Saccharobesus litoralis: one gene and its partner. The main gene of each other region encodes a partner of the protein of the gene in region 2 in a complex. Links are inferred from orthologs where the notes say so. Each region holds a gene or a part of one and is shown on either strand. Other genes may lie near its edges. The genes, in order: rpsJ and nusB.

Evidence for each region.
Region 1: the proteins of nusB (region 2) and rpsJ are in contact, whole or in part, in a solved structure (PDB 3D3B), measured with the Escherichia coli proteins. The link is inferred for Saccharobesus litoralis from one-to-one orthologs.

Annotation. Positions count from the first base shown.
Region 1 is NZ_CP026604.1:5,325,457-5,333,363, reverse strand. Bases 3,229-6,169 are described here. They hold rpsJ (30S ribosomal protein S10), read left to right. Parts: upstream 3,229-4,513; coding sequence 4,514-4,825; downstream 4,826-6,169. Other genes in these bases: rplW (50S ribosomal protein L23), read left to right, coding at 6,113-6,169; rplD (50S ribosomal protein L4), read left to right, coding at 5,511-6,116; rplC (50S ribosomal protein L3), read left to right, coding at 4,865-5,497; C2869_RS20340 (GspE/PulE family protein), read right to left, coding at 3,229-4,166. Outside these bases: C2869_RS20350 (SulP family inorganic anion transporter), read right to left, coding at 1-1,079; can (carbonate dehydratase), read left to right, coding at 1,259-1,894; more of C2869_RS20340, read right to left, coding at 1,923-3,228; more of rplW, read left to right, coding at 6,170-6,415; rplB (50S ribosomal protein L2), read left to right, coding at 6,432-7,256; rpsS (30S ribosomal protein S19), read left to right, coding at 7,272-7,550; rplV (50S ribosomal protein L22), read left to right, coding at 7,563-7,895; rpsC (30S ribosomal protein S3), read left to right, coding at 7,907-7,907. UniProt on the Escherichia coli protein: Involved in the binding of tRNA to the ribosomes. Part of the processive rRNA transcription and antitermination complex (rrnTAC). The complex forms an RNA-chaperone ring around the RNA exit tunnel of RNA polymerase (RNAP).
Region 2 is NZ_CP026604.1:72,785-79,976, reverse strand. Bases 1-2,953 are described here. They hold nusB (transcription antitermination factor NusB), read right to left. Parts: upstream 1,714-2,953; coding sequence 1,288-1,713; downstream 1-1,287. Other genes in these bases: ribBA (bifunctional 3,4-dihydroxy-2-butanone-4-phosphate synthase/GTP cyclohydrolase II), read right to left, coding at 2,271-2,953; ribH (6,7-dimethyl-8-ribityllumazine synthase), read right to left, coding at 1,723-2,187; thiL (thiamine-phosphate kinase), read right to left, coding at 144-1,130; C2869_RS00330 (ketopantoate reductase family protein), read left to right, coding at 1-169. Also shown: more of ribBA, read right to left, coding at 2,954-3,380; C2869_RS00305 (riboflavin synthase), read right to left, coding at 3,446-4,099; bifunctional diaminohydroxyphosphoribosylaminopyrimidine deaminase/5-amino-6-(5-phosphoribosylamino)uracil reductase RibD, read right to left, coding at 4,111-5,232; transcriptional regulator NrdR, read right to left, coding at 5,235-5,684; glyA (serine hydroxymethyltransferase), read right to left, coding at 5,766-7,022. UniProt on the Escherichia coli protein: Part of the processive rRNA transcription and antitermination complex (rrnTAC). The complex forms an RNA-chaperone ring around the RNA exit tunnel of RNA polymerase (RNAP).

The DNA of each region.
Region 1 (7,907 bases), 5.3 Mb from region 2 along the record:
ATAAAGCTCCAGTCGAGAATATCGATGCCGACCTTAACCGCAATACCGGCTAACAGCGCTAACGGGATTTCTTTAATCAGTGAGGCTGCGCCAAATACGGCAACAACCAAAACAAAAACACGGGTTACGCCCGACCAAGCAGTTTGTGCCCCAGATTGAATGTTAACGACGGTACCCATGGTGGCACCAGCACCCGGTAAACCGCCAAATAAACCTGATACGATATTACCTACTCCTTGTCCCATGAGTTCTTTATTTGACTTATGTTCACTGCGGGTTAGGTTGTCAGCAATAACAGAGGTTAGCATTGAGTCGATACAACCCAACATACCTAATACCAAGGCATCAACGATCATCACTTGCCATTGGTCTTGTGTGAAAGTCGGGATAACGATACTCGGTAAACTGACCGAAACTTCGCCTATTCGCCTGATGTCGCCTTCGTTAAACAACATTACCGAGGCTATCGACACTAGCACCAAAGCGATAAGCTGCGCAGGTACATAGCGTTTAACTTTATTCGGCGTTAAAAATAGAATGGCTAACGTGGCCGCAAACAGGGTAAATTCGATATAACTAATGTTGCCAATCAAATTAGGAAGTTCAGCAAGCGTACCGATAACACCACCGGAAGGTGAGGATTGTCCTAATGCTGGAGCCAGTTGCATTATAATGAGAATACAGCCGATCCCTGACATAAAGCCCGATACGACACTGTAGGGCATTAAGGTTACATATTTACCTAGTTTGAGTGCGCCAAATATAAGTTGGAACACACCTGCCATCATAACTACGGTAAATGCCATTGCTAGGCCATTTTCTGGGTTGGCAGCAATTAACGTCGCGATGACAGCCGTCATGATGACGGTCATAGGTCCTGTCGGTTCAGATATTAAGGTTGGGGTTCCACCAAATACGGCGGCAAAGAGTCCAACGAGTATAGCACCATATAATCCAGCTTCTGGCCCAAGCCCAGACGCTACGCCAAATGTTAAGGCTAGTGGTAGTGATACTATAGCGGCTGTTAACCCTCCTAATAAGTCCCCTCGAATATTTCTTAAATGGAATAAATTAAACATAAGCGCTAAGTACGTAATTTTAGGCGGGTATTTTATATAAATTCCTGGCAATGTAAAAAGTATCTCCCTTTTAGTGCAGGCTATTTGGGGTATTTCTACTTTTTTACGATAAAGGTCTGGTTTTTTTATAAGGTGTGTTTATGCTGTTGGCTGAATTTTCAGCTTAATGGATAACAATAATGAATAATAAGTTGCAGCAATTACTTGATAATAATCAGCAATGGGCAAAAAACGTAGAGTTAGAAACGCCTGGTTTTTTTGAGAAATTGTCAAAGCAACAAACGCCAGAATATCTATGGATTGGTTGTTCTGATAGTCGAGTGCCCGCTAATCAAATTGTTGGTTTAATGCCCGGCGAAGTCTTTGTGCATCGTAATATTGCCAATCAAGTTATCCATACCGATCTTAATTGTTTATCTGTGATCCAATTTGCGGTTGATGTTTTAAAGGTTAAGCATGTCATTGTGTGTGGTCACTATGGGTGTGGCGGGATAGATGCCGCAATGCAAGAGAAACCTTGTGGTTTAATTGATAACTGGTTGCGCCATATTCAAGATACTCAGTTTAAATTTAGGCGACAGTTAGGTGAAATTAACAAAATTGAACAATTAGATCGAATGTGTGAATTCAATGTTGTACAACAAGTTTTGAATGTTGCTCGCACGACTATTGTGATGGATGCGTGGGAGCGTAATCAGGAATTAACGATCCATGGTTGGATTTATGGTTTAACTGATGGCCTAGTTAAAGATCAACAAGTCACGATAGCTTCCACTGCGGAAGCTGAATCGTTAGCCATTCGTTTTGATATTTAAGAAAACAAAACATACGGATGATGACCAGCTAATGCTGGTCATCCGCAGCAGTGATTTTTTGCAGTTGCACAAAGTCAGTTTGACCTTGTAGCACCTTGTAGATCCCATCCTGGACTAAGGTACGCATACCACCTTTCATCCCTTCTACTTTTATCGCAGTTGCTGTGCCGCCATCATTAATAATGTGGCGCAATTCAGGCGTTATCTCTAATAATTCATGCAAACCTGTTCGTCCTTTGTAGCCGGTATCGCCACAGGTTGCACAGCCTTTGGCTCTGTATAAGTTGACTTCGTTAATATCTATACCTAATTCATTGAAGTATTGTTCACCATATTGGCGAACCAAGAAATCTAGCTCTTCTTTTTCTGGTTTGTATTCTTCTTTACACTTACCACATAACGTACGGATTAAACGCTGCGCTAAAATACCTACACAGGCATCCGAGAAGTTGACAGGATCAAGACCTAAATCGATTAAACGCGTTACGGTTTCTGGTGCTGAGTTAGTATGCAGGGTCGACAATACCATGTGCCCTGTTAATGACGCCTCTACGCCAGCATGAGCTGTTTCTCGGTCACGCATCTCACCAATTAGAATGATATCTGGATCGGCACGCAAGAAGGCTCGCAAAGCGGTTTTAAAGTCGAAGCCGATTTTGTTGTTCATTTGTACTTGTTGCAGGCCAGGTTGCGTGATCTCTACAGGATCTTCCGCTGTCCAAATTTTCTTATCTGGCGTATTGAGTTTGCCTAATACAGCATGCAAGGTGGTGGTTTTTCCTGAGCCCGTTGGACCTACTACTAATATAATGCCGTGAGGTTTTTGGATCATCTTGAGTAGGCTGTCATTGTTTCTTGGTGACAAGTTGAGCTTATCAAATGGCATAGCACCGCCTGATGCCAGAATACGCATAACCACACCTTCACCAAATACGGTAGGAATGGTCGCTATACGCACTTCCACCAAGTTTCCGTTAATTTTAACGGCAAATTTACCATCCTGCGGTAAGCGCTTTTCAGCGATATCCAGTCGAGCCATGATTTTAATTCGAGCGACAGCAGCCGGATGATGTGAGGCAGGAAGTTGTAAAATTTCTTGGCAAACACCATCGATACGCATACGAACTTTAGTGGGGGAGGTGCCTTTATTAGGGTCAATATGGATATCTGATGCATCAAACTCTTTGGCGTCATGCAGTATTTTATTAACAAGGCGGACAACTGCTGGCGCTTCTTCGGTTAAGATTTCATCGCTACCGATTTCCTCATCGCCACTGTCATCTTCTATTTCATCCAGGATGTCGCCCAAGTCGCCTAGTTGGTCATCGCTACCAGTTGTTGACCCCATGTACTTGAGGATATTTGTTGGTAAGCCGACACAAATATCATAATTGATTAAGCCTGTCGCACTTTCAATTTCCATTAATAGTTCGGCATTATTTGGCTCAGCCATTAAGATAATGGCATTTTCTTCAACATCAGCCAAAATGACGACACAGTTTCGCTTGCGATATTGGTCATTAAGTTTTTCATTTAATGCGTGTAAATGATATTTCTCGGGATCATAGCTAACGTGTTTGACTTGGTGAAATACCTCTAGCGACATTGCTACTTGCTCAGGCATGAGCTTGGCATCTTCAATGAGTCGTCTTATAGCATCTGCGTGGTTACGGGCGTTAGACTCAATGCGTTTTAGCTCGCTTTCCGTTACCCATTTTTTATGACGTAAATATTCAAAAGGCCCACTAGTGCCACCAAGTTCGTAGCGAAACTTTTGACCAATAAAGTCTGCTAACTCTTGAGCTTGGGTGTGGTCGTCTAAACTGAAATCTAAACCATCCTTTTTATTAATCAGTTGCAGCACACCTAACAGTATATGGTTGGCAATAATAGGTACGACCAACATATTGCGAGTAACAAATTGCGACTGTTTATCGAAACGGTCAGCAAATTTTAGTTTAGGGTGGTGCCGGTGCAGTTCATCTGGGTTCTGCACGTTTTCAATCATGATCCCTTGTTTGGCAAAGGCAACATAGCCCGCTATCGATTGAGGTCCAATAGGTACGCGAATTTCTCTTAACTCATTACCTGATTTATAGCGACTAACAATATCAAAGCTATTTTTATTGCGTTGATAAATTGTAATGCGGTCACAATCGAACAGTTCCAATATTCTAGATTCAAATTCAGGGAAGCTTTCGGAGAAACTCGTTACATTTTGAATTTCTTTTAATAGCTCTGACAAGCGCTGATAGAAAACCGTTTCAGACATGTTGCACCACTAATGTTTATAAATTTTGTTAGGCGAGAATTTTATCGCTTAGCTAATAATAGTAGACAATTGTAAAAAGCAGATAAAACTGCAGGTTAGACAACTATTAAAGGCCGCGAATATAAAACCAATCTTATCAGGTGTTTACTGCTAAAGGCGACTGTTAAATAAAGCAAAATAACGCTTGCTAATATTTAACCAGTCTGTATAATTCGCGCCCACTGTATTTTGAATACAGAATCAACAAGACCCCGATAGGGGGTCGTAAATATTTGTGGCGTCCCCCTCTAGTTAGTAGAGAGGTTGGGTTGCTTTGTTCTTTTTGTTCTTTTTTGGAAAATTGATCAATGTCAAATCAAAGAATTCGCATTCGATTGAAAGCATTCGATCATCGTCTGATTGACCAGTCAACGATGGAAATCGTTGAAACTGCTAAACGCACTGGTGCTCAGGTCCGTGGTCCTATTCCTTTACCTACACGCAAAGAGCGTTTTACGGTTCTAGTTTCACCTCACGTTAACAAAGATGCTCGTGATCAGTACGAATTACGTACCCACAAGCGCATGTTAGACATCGTTGAGCCAACTGATAAAACAGTTGATGCATTGATGAGATTGGATTTGGCTGCAGGTGTTGATGTTCAAATCAGCCTAGGCTAATTGGCATTCAGACAATCGAAAGATTAAGAGGTTATTAACATGGCTATTGGTTTGGTCGGTCGTAAAGTGGGCATGACTCGCATCTTCACTGAAGAAGGCGCTTCTGTTCCAGTTACGGTAATCGAGGTTGAAGCCAACCGTGTCACGCAAGTGAAAACTGTTGATACAGACGGTTATAACGCAATTCAAGTTACTACAGGTTCAAAAAAAGCGAACCGTGTAAATAAGCCACAAGCTGGTATCTTCGCTAAAGCAGGCGTTGAAGCTGGTCGTGGTCTTTGGGAATTTCGTTGTGACGCTGACGCTGGTATCGAGGTTGGTTCAGAAATTAAAGTCGACATCTTAAGTGATGTTGCAAAAGTAGACGTTACAGGCACTTCTAAAGGTAAGGGTTTCCAAGGCGGTATCAAGCGCTGGAATTTCCGCTCTCAAGATATGACTCACGGTAACTCTATTTCTCACCGTGCAAATGGTTCTATCGGTCAGTGTCAAACACCTGGTCGTGTATTTAAAGGCAAAAAAATGTCTGGCCATATGGGTGCTGAGAAAGTAACTACTCAAAACTTAGAAGTTGTACGCGTAGATGCAGAGCGCAACTTAGTGTTAATTAAAGGTGCTGTCCCTGGTGCTACTAACGCTAATGTTATCGTTAAACCTGCAGTTAAGGCGTAATCGGAGGTAGATGATGGAATTAACTTTAAAAGACGCTTCTGGCGCAGTAGAAGTTTCTGACGCTACTTTCGGTCGTGAGTTCAACGAAGCATTAGTGCATCAAGTTGTTGTTGCCTACTCAAATGCAGCTCGTCAAGGTTCTCGCGCTCAAAAGACTCGTTCAGAAGTAAGCGGTGGTGGTAAAAAACCATGGCGTCAAAAAGGTACAGGTCGTGCCCGTGCTGGTACTATCCGTAGTCCAATTTGGCGTACTGGTGGCGTTACATTCGCTGCTAAACCACAAGATTTCAGCCAAAAAGTTAACCGCAAAATGTACCGCGGTGCGATCAAGAGCATTCTTTCTGAGCTTGTTCGTCAAGAGCGTTTGGTTGTTGTTGAAAACTTTGCTGTTGAAGGCCCTAAAACTAAAGCTTTAGTAGCTAAGTTAAATGAATTAGAGCTTAACGATGTTTTAATCGTGACTGAAGAGTTAGATGAGAACTTGTTCTTAGCAGCTCGCAACTTAATTAAAGTTGACACTCGCGATGTACAAGGTATCGACCCAGTTAGCTTAATTGCATACGACAAAGTATTAATTACTGCTGGTGCAGTTAAACAACTTGAGGAGGCGTTAGCATGATCAGTGAAGAACGTTTGCTAAAAGTATTGTTAGCACCACATGTATCTGAAAAATCGACTTTAACTGCAGAAAACAATAATACTATGGTTTTCCAAGTTGCGACTGATGCTAATAAAGCAGAAATCAAAGCGGCAGTTGAAAAATTATTTGAAGTTAGCGTTGAAGGTGTTCGTACCGTAAATGTTAAAGGTAAAACTAAGCGTTTCGGTCAGCGTTTCGGTAAACGTAAAGACTGGAAAAAAGCTTATGTTACTTTAGCAGAAGGTAGCAACATCGCTGACTTGTCTGGCGCTGAGTAACTGGAGGATATGAAGAATGGCAGTTGTTAAGTGTAAACCTACGTCTGCAGGTCGTCGCCACTTAGTTAAAGTGGTCAATCCTGAGTTACATAAAGGCGCGCCTTACGCTCCTCTTTTAGAGAAAAACTCTAAGTCAGGTGGTCGTAACAATAAAGGTCGTATCACGGTTCGTCACGTTGGCGGTGGTCATAAGCATCACTACCGTTTAATCGACTTTAAACGCACTAAAGATGGTATTCCAGCTAAAGTGGAACGTTTAGAGTATGATCCTAACCGTAGCGCGAACATTGCATTAGTTTTATACGCAGACGGTGAGCGTCGTTATATTCTTGCTCCAAAAGGTGTGAGTGCTGGCGATTCAATCCAGTCTGGTGTTGATGCACCAATCAAAGCGGGTAACACATTACCAATGCGTAACATCCCAGTAGGTACAACTGTACACGCTGTTGAATTACGCCCAGGTAAAGGTGCTCAATTAGCTCGCTCTGCTGGTACCTACGTTCAAATCGTTGCTCGCGACGGTGCATACGTTACATTACGTTTGCGCTCAGGCGAAATGCGTAAAGTTTTAGCTGATTGTCGTGCGACTATCGGTGAAGTGGGTAATGCTGAACACATGCTTCGTCAATTAGGTAAAGCAGGTGCTAAGCGCTGGCGCGGCGTACGTCCTACCGTACGTGGTGTAGCAATGAACCCGGTTGATCACCCACATGGTGGTGGTGAAGGTCGTACTTCTGGTGGCCGTCATCCAGTATCACCTTGGGGTACTCCAACTAAGGGCTTCAAAACCCGTAAAAACAAGCGTACTGATAAATATATCGTACGTCGTCGTAATAAGTAATTTAGAGGAATCACCATGCCACGTTCTCTCAAGAAGGGTCCTTTTATTGACCTACACTTGCTGAAGAAGGTCGAAACAGCGGTGGAAAGCGGTGCCAAGAAACCTATTAAGACTTGGTCTCGTCGTTCAGTGATCATCCCTGACATGATCGGACTGACCATTGCTGTCCATAATGGTCGTCAACACGTTCCTGTATTCGTAACTGACGAAATGGTCGGTCACAAATTAGGTGAATTTTCAGCAACTCGTACTTATCGCGGCCACGCTGCAGATAAGAAAGCGAAGAAGCGTTAAGAGGGTAGATAGATGGAAGTTTTAGCTAAACATAAATTTGCCCGTCTTTCTCCACAAAAAGGCCGTTTAGTTGCTGATCAAGTACGCGGTTTACCAGTAGAGAAAGCGCTAGACATTCTTAAGTACAGCCCTAAGAAAGGCGCTGACTTAGTTAAGAAAGTTTTAGAATCTGCTATCGCTAATGCTGAGCACAACGAAGGCGCAGATATTGATGAGTTAGTAGTTGCTAAGATCTTCGTAGACGCAGGTCCAACGATGAAACGCATCAAGACTCGTGCGAAAGGTCGTGCCGATCGCATCATCAAGCGTACAAGCCACATTTCAGTGGTTGTTTCGGATAGCTAGGAGAATAAATAA
Region 2 (7,192 bases):
AACGGGTGAAAACTTCTCATCCATGAACCGAGATGTATATAACAAACGCCGTACTGAAATTGACTATATCAACGGATATATAGTCAAAAAAGGCCAAGAATTAGCGATAAAGACACCGGTGAATCAGCAATTAGTGGCTCAGGTTAAAAATGTTGAAAACCGTGTTTAGCGAGATTTTGCACCCTTCCCTTGTTTAACACAGAACAAGTAGGCTGCGGCCCTTCTGCGCATTCAAGCATTTCGCCTATCAGGGTTAAAGGTAAATGAAGATCGTTGGCGATGTTTTTTATTGTTTGACGCTGGGCTTTAGGGGCTGTAAAACAAAGCTCATAATCATCACCACCCGACAAAGCATTGACAAGAGCTTGCTCAAAGCCAACTGCATCTTTATGATGTTGCGCTAGCGGCAAGCTTTCACAGTGAATAACCGCGTTCAACTCTGAGCGTTGACATATATGATTTAAATCAGCAACGAGTCCATCTGAAATATCCAAAGCGGCATTAGCAATACCTAACAATTTTTTCCCTAGTGAAACTCTAGGTTGAGGTAAGTCAAAACGCTGTTTTAAAAACATGACACTTTGCTCAGACACTATGCGTTGCGCTGCAAAGTTTTTATCTGTGTAAGCTGCCAGCCCCGCAGCTGCATCACCTATGGTGCCAGAAACATAAATATCATCACCAACTTGCGCGGCACAACGGGTTAAAGCTTTGCTTGCTTCCACTTCACCAAACGCACTGATGGTAATCGACAATGGTCCTTTAGTGGTATCACCACCTATCAAATGGCACTGAAATTGCGATGCCAAATTAAATAAGCCTTGGCTAAAGGCTTTTAACCAATCGGCATCAAAGTTGGGTAACGTCAGTGCTAAATTAAACCATTTTGGGTTGGCACCCATCGCGGCTAAATCACTTAAGTTTGTCGCTAATACACGATGACCAAGCGCAAAAGGATCAATTTCAGGCAGGAAATGGCGGCCAGATACCAGTGTATCTGTCGTAACGGCTAGGGATTGATGGATAGGCGGCGAAAGCAAGGCGCAATCGTCACCTTTGTCCAAAATTACGCCTTTGTCTGGCGTTGATTGCTGGTGGAAATATTGTTTGATTAAAGCAAATTCATTCATATAGTCTTCTCGCTCAGGCTTTATGGTTCATTGTCTGCGCTTACTCGCCCCAATCACATAATAGAGCATATGCTCATGGGGTCTCAAAGCTTGACAGCTTCCCCTAAAACCCGATCGCTTTGACTAAACATTACCAGCAATGCTTTGGGCACGATAACTACTTTTTAAACTCTGATTTGCGAATGAATTTAACCGCTTTATCTAATACACCATTAATAAATTTATGGCTATCATCAGCTGCAAACACTTTAGCCACTTCAATCGCTTCATTGATAACGACTTTATAAGGTACTTCTTTACAATCGCTTAATTCATACGTTGCAACGCGCAAAATGGCTTTTTCAACCAAATCAACTTCAGCAATATCTCTCGCCAAGTGCGGCTTATAAGCAATATCGAGATTGTCGGCAGTCATTGCCACACCATTAACTAGCTTTTTGAAGTAAACGACATCAAACTCATTAACGTCGTTTTCTTCTTCCATTGCTTCAATAACATCTGCAATGCGATTATTCGTCACTTGCCAAGAATAAATGGCTTGTGCCGCAAGCTGACGAGCTTTTCTACGCTGTGAACCTTTCAATGTCGTACCTTAAATTTGATCTAAAACGTTGACCATTTCAATTGCAGTTAACGCGGCTTCTGCCCCTTTATTACCTGCTTTTGTACCCGAACGCTCAATAGCTTGCTCAATAGATTCGGTGGTGATAACACCAAAGGCTACCGGCGTAGTAAACTCCAATGCAACTTGCGACAAGCCTTTACTCGCTTCGCCTGCAACGAAATCAAAATGCGGTGTACCGCCACGAATAACTGCACCTAGAGCGATAATAGCGTCGTATTTACCTGATGCTGCGACTTTCTTCGCTACAATAGGTAATTCATGCGCGCCGGGTACACGGATCAAAGTAATATCATCAGCGCTTACGTCGCCATAACGTTTTAGCGCATCAACTGCCCCTTCAACTAAGCTTTCAACAACAAACGCATTAAAACGAGCTATAACTAAGGCAAACTTTTTGCCTTTAGCAGATACTTGACCTTCGATAACCTGCATGAAATATCCTATCAATTATTGGAGTAAAAATTTTCGGCGTAGTGTAACAAAAACCGCGCCCTCGTTACGAATAAATTTTGACTTTATTCTGTTACATATTCTACGACTTCTAAACCGAAACCAGAAAGGGCGTGATAACGTTTCGGGGCGCTCAATAAGCGCATTTTACCAACATTGAGCTCGGCCAATATTTGTGAACCAACACCCACGGTACGTGATGTACCAAAGCCAGGTTTAACTTTAACTTTTTTACCCGCGTCTTCAGCTGCGAATCGTTCAACTATGTTGATCAACTCGTTAGCGGTTTCATTTTTACCAAGTAACAATACCACACCACCTTCATCGGCAATTTTCTTCATTGCTTGATTAAGTGACCAATGACTTTTGTTATCCCTTGTAGAGCGTAACAAGTCGTTAAACGTATTAATTAAATGAACCCGAACTAAAGTCGGTTTATCAGGATCAATATCTACATTTTTTAAGGCAAAATGAATTTGATCATCAATTGTATCTTTAAATGTAACTAAATCAAACTCACCGTATGCTGTGGGTAATTTACACTCAGCAATTTTTTCAATCGTTGTTTCGGTGGTATTTCTATGCTCAATTAAATCAGCTATTGTACCTATTTTTAAATTGTGTTGTTGAGCGAATGTTTCTAAATCTGGACGACGTGCCATGCTGCCATCATCCTTTAAAATTTCAACAATAACAGCCGCGGGTTCACACCCTGCTAATCTAGCTAAATCGCAACCGGCTTCGGTATGACCGGCTCGATTTAATACACCACCGTCTTGCGCCATTAATGGGAAAATATGACCAGGCTGCACTATATCTTCTGGTTGTGCATCTTTCGCTACCGCCGCTAATATCGTGGTGGCTCTGTCAGCCGCTGAAATACCAGTGGTAACACCTTCCGCAGCTTCTATTGAAACCGTAAAATTAGTGGCGAATGCCGCTTTATTTCGATCAGCCATTAAAGGTAAATTTAATTGTTCGCAGCGCTCTGCGGTTAACGGCATACAAATTAGGCCTCGGCCATAGGTTGCCATAAAGTTAATGGCTTCAGGTGTAACATGCTCAGCCGCCATGATTAAATCGCCTTCATTTTCACGATCTTCATCATCCATTAACACCACCATTCGGCCTTGGCGGATCTCTTCGATTAATTCTGCAGCAGTATTCAATTTCATTTTTTTCTCGCTTTTGGCGTCGATGCTTTTTTTCGCATTATTTTAGAGTCGAGGCTTATATGATCTTATTTGATAAAACCTGATTTAGCTAACAAGTTCATCATATTTTGATCTTGTTGTTGTGGTGTTTGATAATTCATTAAACGTTCTAAATAGCGCGCAATCACGTCAACTTCAATATTCACTTTATCGCCGACCTGCCATTTAACAATCGTCGTTTGCTCAGCCGTATGAGGAATAATGGTTAACCTAAACCGATTACCAGATACTTCATTAACCGTTAAACTAATACCATCAACGGTAATTGAACCTTTTACAGCAATATATTTAGCTAAATCTGCCGGCGCTTCTAGCCAATATTCTGTCGCATTGCCATTGTCTTGAATTTGCTTTAAGTTGGCAACACCATCAACATGGCCACTCACAATATGACCACCTAAACGCGTATTAGGTGTGCACGCTTTCTCTAAATTGACTTTTGAGCCTATCGAAAGAGAGGAAAATTTTGTTCTCTTTACCGTTTCAGAGGACACATCAGCCTGAAAAGATTGCGCATCAAACTGAGTTACGGTTAAACAGGTGCCATTAACAGCTATAGAATCACCGAGTCGCACATCTTGCATATCTAACCCATTGACGGCCACTTTAACCTGATAGCCATTTTGCACAGGACTTAACGCCATTATGTGGCCAACCGCTTCTATAATTCCAGTAAACATAATAAGAGGCTTTATCCTTTTTTATGTAAAATAAGTTTTAAATCTTCACCAATTTGCGTCACGCTTTGATACGACCACCGATGAGCGAGCGCTAAGCTATCGGTCTCAGGTAAATTAACCAAGCCAAACGTCTGTTCACCCATCAGCAGCGGCGCTTGATAAATTATTAGTTCATCGACTAAATCGGCTTCAATAAATGCCCCTGCCATGTGGGCTCCCGCTTCAACCCAAACGTCATTAATTCCCTGTGTCGCTAAATAAGCCAGTACATCCGTTAAATCCACTTTATCTTCGCCTCTTACGCGCTTGCTAGCGACTTGACGATAAGTAACATTGTCTGGCAATTCGGGGCGTTCAGCTGATATTCCCACAAACAAAGTTGGGCTATTGTGTGAAAAGAATCGATTACTCGCGCTTACTTTTTTCTTACTATCGATAATGACCCGCAGAGGCTGTCTGACATCGTCAGTTGGGTAACTTGTTAGTTCACTTTTTCGAACATTTAATGCCGGTTGATCCACTTCGACCGTACCCGAACCTGAAATAATGGCACAACTTTGTGCGCGATAATGCTGAACATCAGCACGCGCTTGCGGCCCTGTGATCCATTTGCTTTCGCCATCTGCCATTGCCGTTCGGCCATCAATACTCGCAGCCAGTTTAAGACGGACATAAGGTAGTCCGGTTCGCATACGTTTAGTAAAACCAAGGTTCAGTTGCTCACAGTCTTGTGCCAAACAAAGAGTGTCGATTTCTATACCAGCAGCTTGTAATTTAGCGACCCCTTTAGAATCGACTTGCGGATTAGGATCAACCATACCGACAACCACTCTTTGTATTCCCGCTTCTATTAAACCATCAGCACAAGGTGGTGTACGACCATGATGAGAGCAAGGTTCCAACGTAACATAAGCGGTTGCACCTTTAGTGATATGGCCTTTATTATTTGCATCGGCTATTGCATTGCGCTCGGCATGTAATTCACCCGCTTTAAGATGAAAGCCCTCACCTATCACTTGCCCAGATTTGACTAAGACACAACCCACTCTTGGATTGGGAGACGTGGTATACAAGCCTTTTTTGGCTAATTGAATGGCTTTAGCCATCCAATAAAAATCATCCTTAGTCAACATAGTTAGCTTTTTAATCCCGCAATTGTTTTGCCAAATTCAGCCACATCTTCAAATGAGCGATAAACAGAAGCAAAGCGAACATAGGCCACTTGATCCAGCTTACGTAAATGCTCCATGACTAAATTACCAATTAATTGGCTTGAAATCTGTCGCTCGCCTGTCGCTCGCAATTCAGATTTAACCCGATTAATCAGTTGCTCAGTTTCCTCGACGCTAACTGGGCGTTTTTCCAATGCCCTGATTAAACCACTGCGCAATTTGTCTTCATTAAATGGTTCATGCGTGTCATCCGTTTTTACCACTCGCGGCATGACTAATTCAGCCATTTCAAACGTTGTAAAACGCTCATTACATTGTAAACAAGCACGGCGACGGCGAATTTGATGGCCTTCAGCCACTAAGCGAGAATCTATGACCTTGGTTTCTTGTTGGTTACAAAACGGACAATGCATGACTTACTCAATCGTTTTTTAAATCAAAAAAGGCCGCAAATGCGACCTTTATCACTAACTCAAAAAGCTAGCTAAGCAATATTAAGCATAAACTGGTAAACGACTACACACGTCTAATACTTTAGCTTTTACTGTTTCAATAACATCTTGGTTTTCAATGTCATCTAAAACATCACAGATCCAGCCAGCTAATTCTTTAGCTTCAGCTTCTTTAAAGCCACGACGTGTAATAGAAGGAGTACCGATACGTAAACCAGAAGTAACGAAAGGTGAACGCGGATCATTAGGTACAGAGTTTTTGTTAACAGTAATGTTAGCGTTGCCAAGTGCTGCGTCAGCATCTTTACCCGTAATATCTTTGTCGATTAAATCAACTAAGAATAAGTGATTATCTGTTTTACCAGAAACAACTTTATAGCCACGCTCTTGTAATACAGCAACCATAGCTTTTGAGTTTTTCACCACTTGCTCTTGGTAAGCTTTAAACTCAGGTTGCAAAGCTTCTTTAAAAGCAACTGCTTTAGCGGCAATTACATGACATAAAGGACCACCTTGACCACCTGGGAAAACCGCACTGTTTAATTTCTTCTCGATCGTTTCATCAGACTTAGCTGATAAAATTAAGCCACCACGTGGTCCGGCTAATGTTTTATGAGTAGTTGTAGTTACAACATCAGCATATTGCATAGGTGATGGGTAAACACCAGCGGCGATAAGACCAGCAACGTGCGCCATATCAACCATTAAATAAGCACCCACTTCATCCGCAATTTCACGGAACTTAGCCCAGTCAACAATGCCTGAATACGCTGAAAAACCAGCGATAATCATAGCAGGCTTATGCTCTTTAGCTAACGCAGCCACTTGCTCGTAATCAATCTCGCCAGTTTCTTCGTTTAAACCATACTGAACTGCATTATAAGTTTTACCTGAAAAGTTAACATGCGCACCGTGAGTTAAGTGACCACCATGAGCCAAGCTCATACCTAATACAGTATCGTGCGGCTGAAGTAACGCTTGGAATACAGCAGCGTTAGCTTGCGAACCAGAATGCGGCTGAACGTTTGCATAAGTTGCACCAAATAATTGTTTGGCACGCTCGATTGCTAAGCTTTCAGCTACATCAACATGCTCACAGCCACCATAGTAACGCTTACCCGGATAACCTTCTGCGTACTTGTTTGTTAATTGTGAACCCTGTGCTTCTAAAACGCGTGGGCTACAATAGTTTTCAGAAGCAATCAATTCGATATGCTCTTCCTGACGGCGAGTTTCATCTTGAATTGATTGATATAATTCCGGATCGAAATCAGCGATATTCATGCTGCGAGTTAACATGTGCTCTCCTATAGAATAGCAAAGTAGATTTGAACTTGGGGTAACTTGTTTGGGCGCGTATTGTATAAGTTTTCACTACGGCTGCCTACTGCAATCTACCTTAAAAAAATCAGCATTTACTTGATAAATTTTCAAGCAAATAAATAAACACAAACGAGGCGTGTTAACGC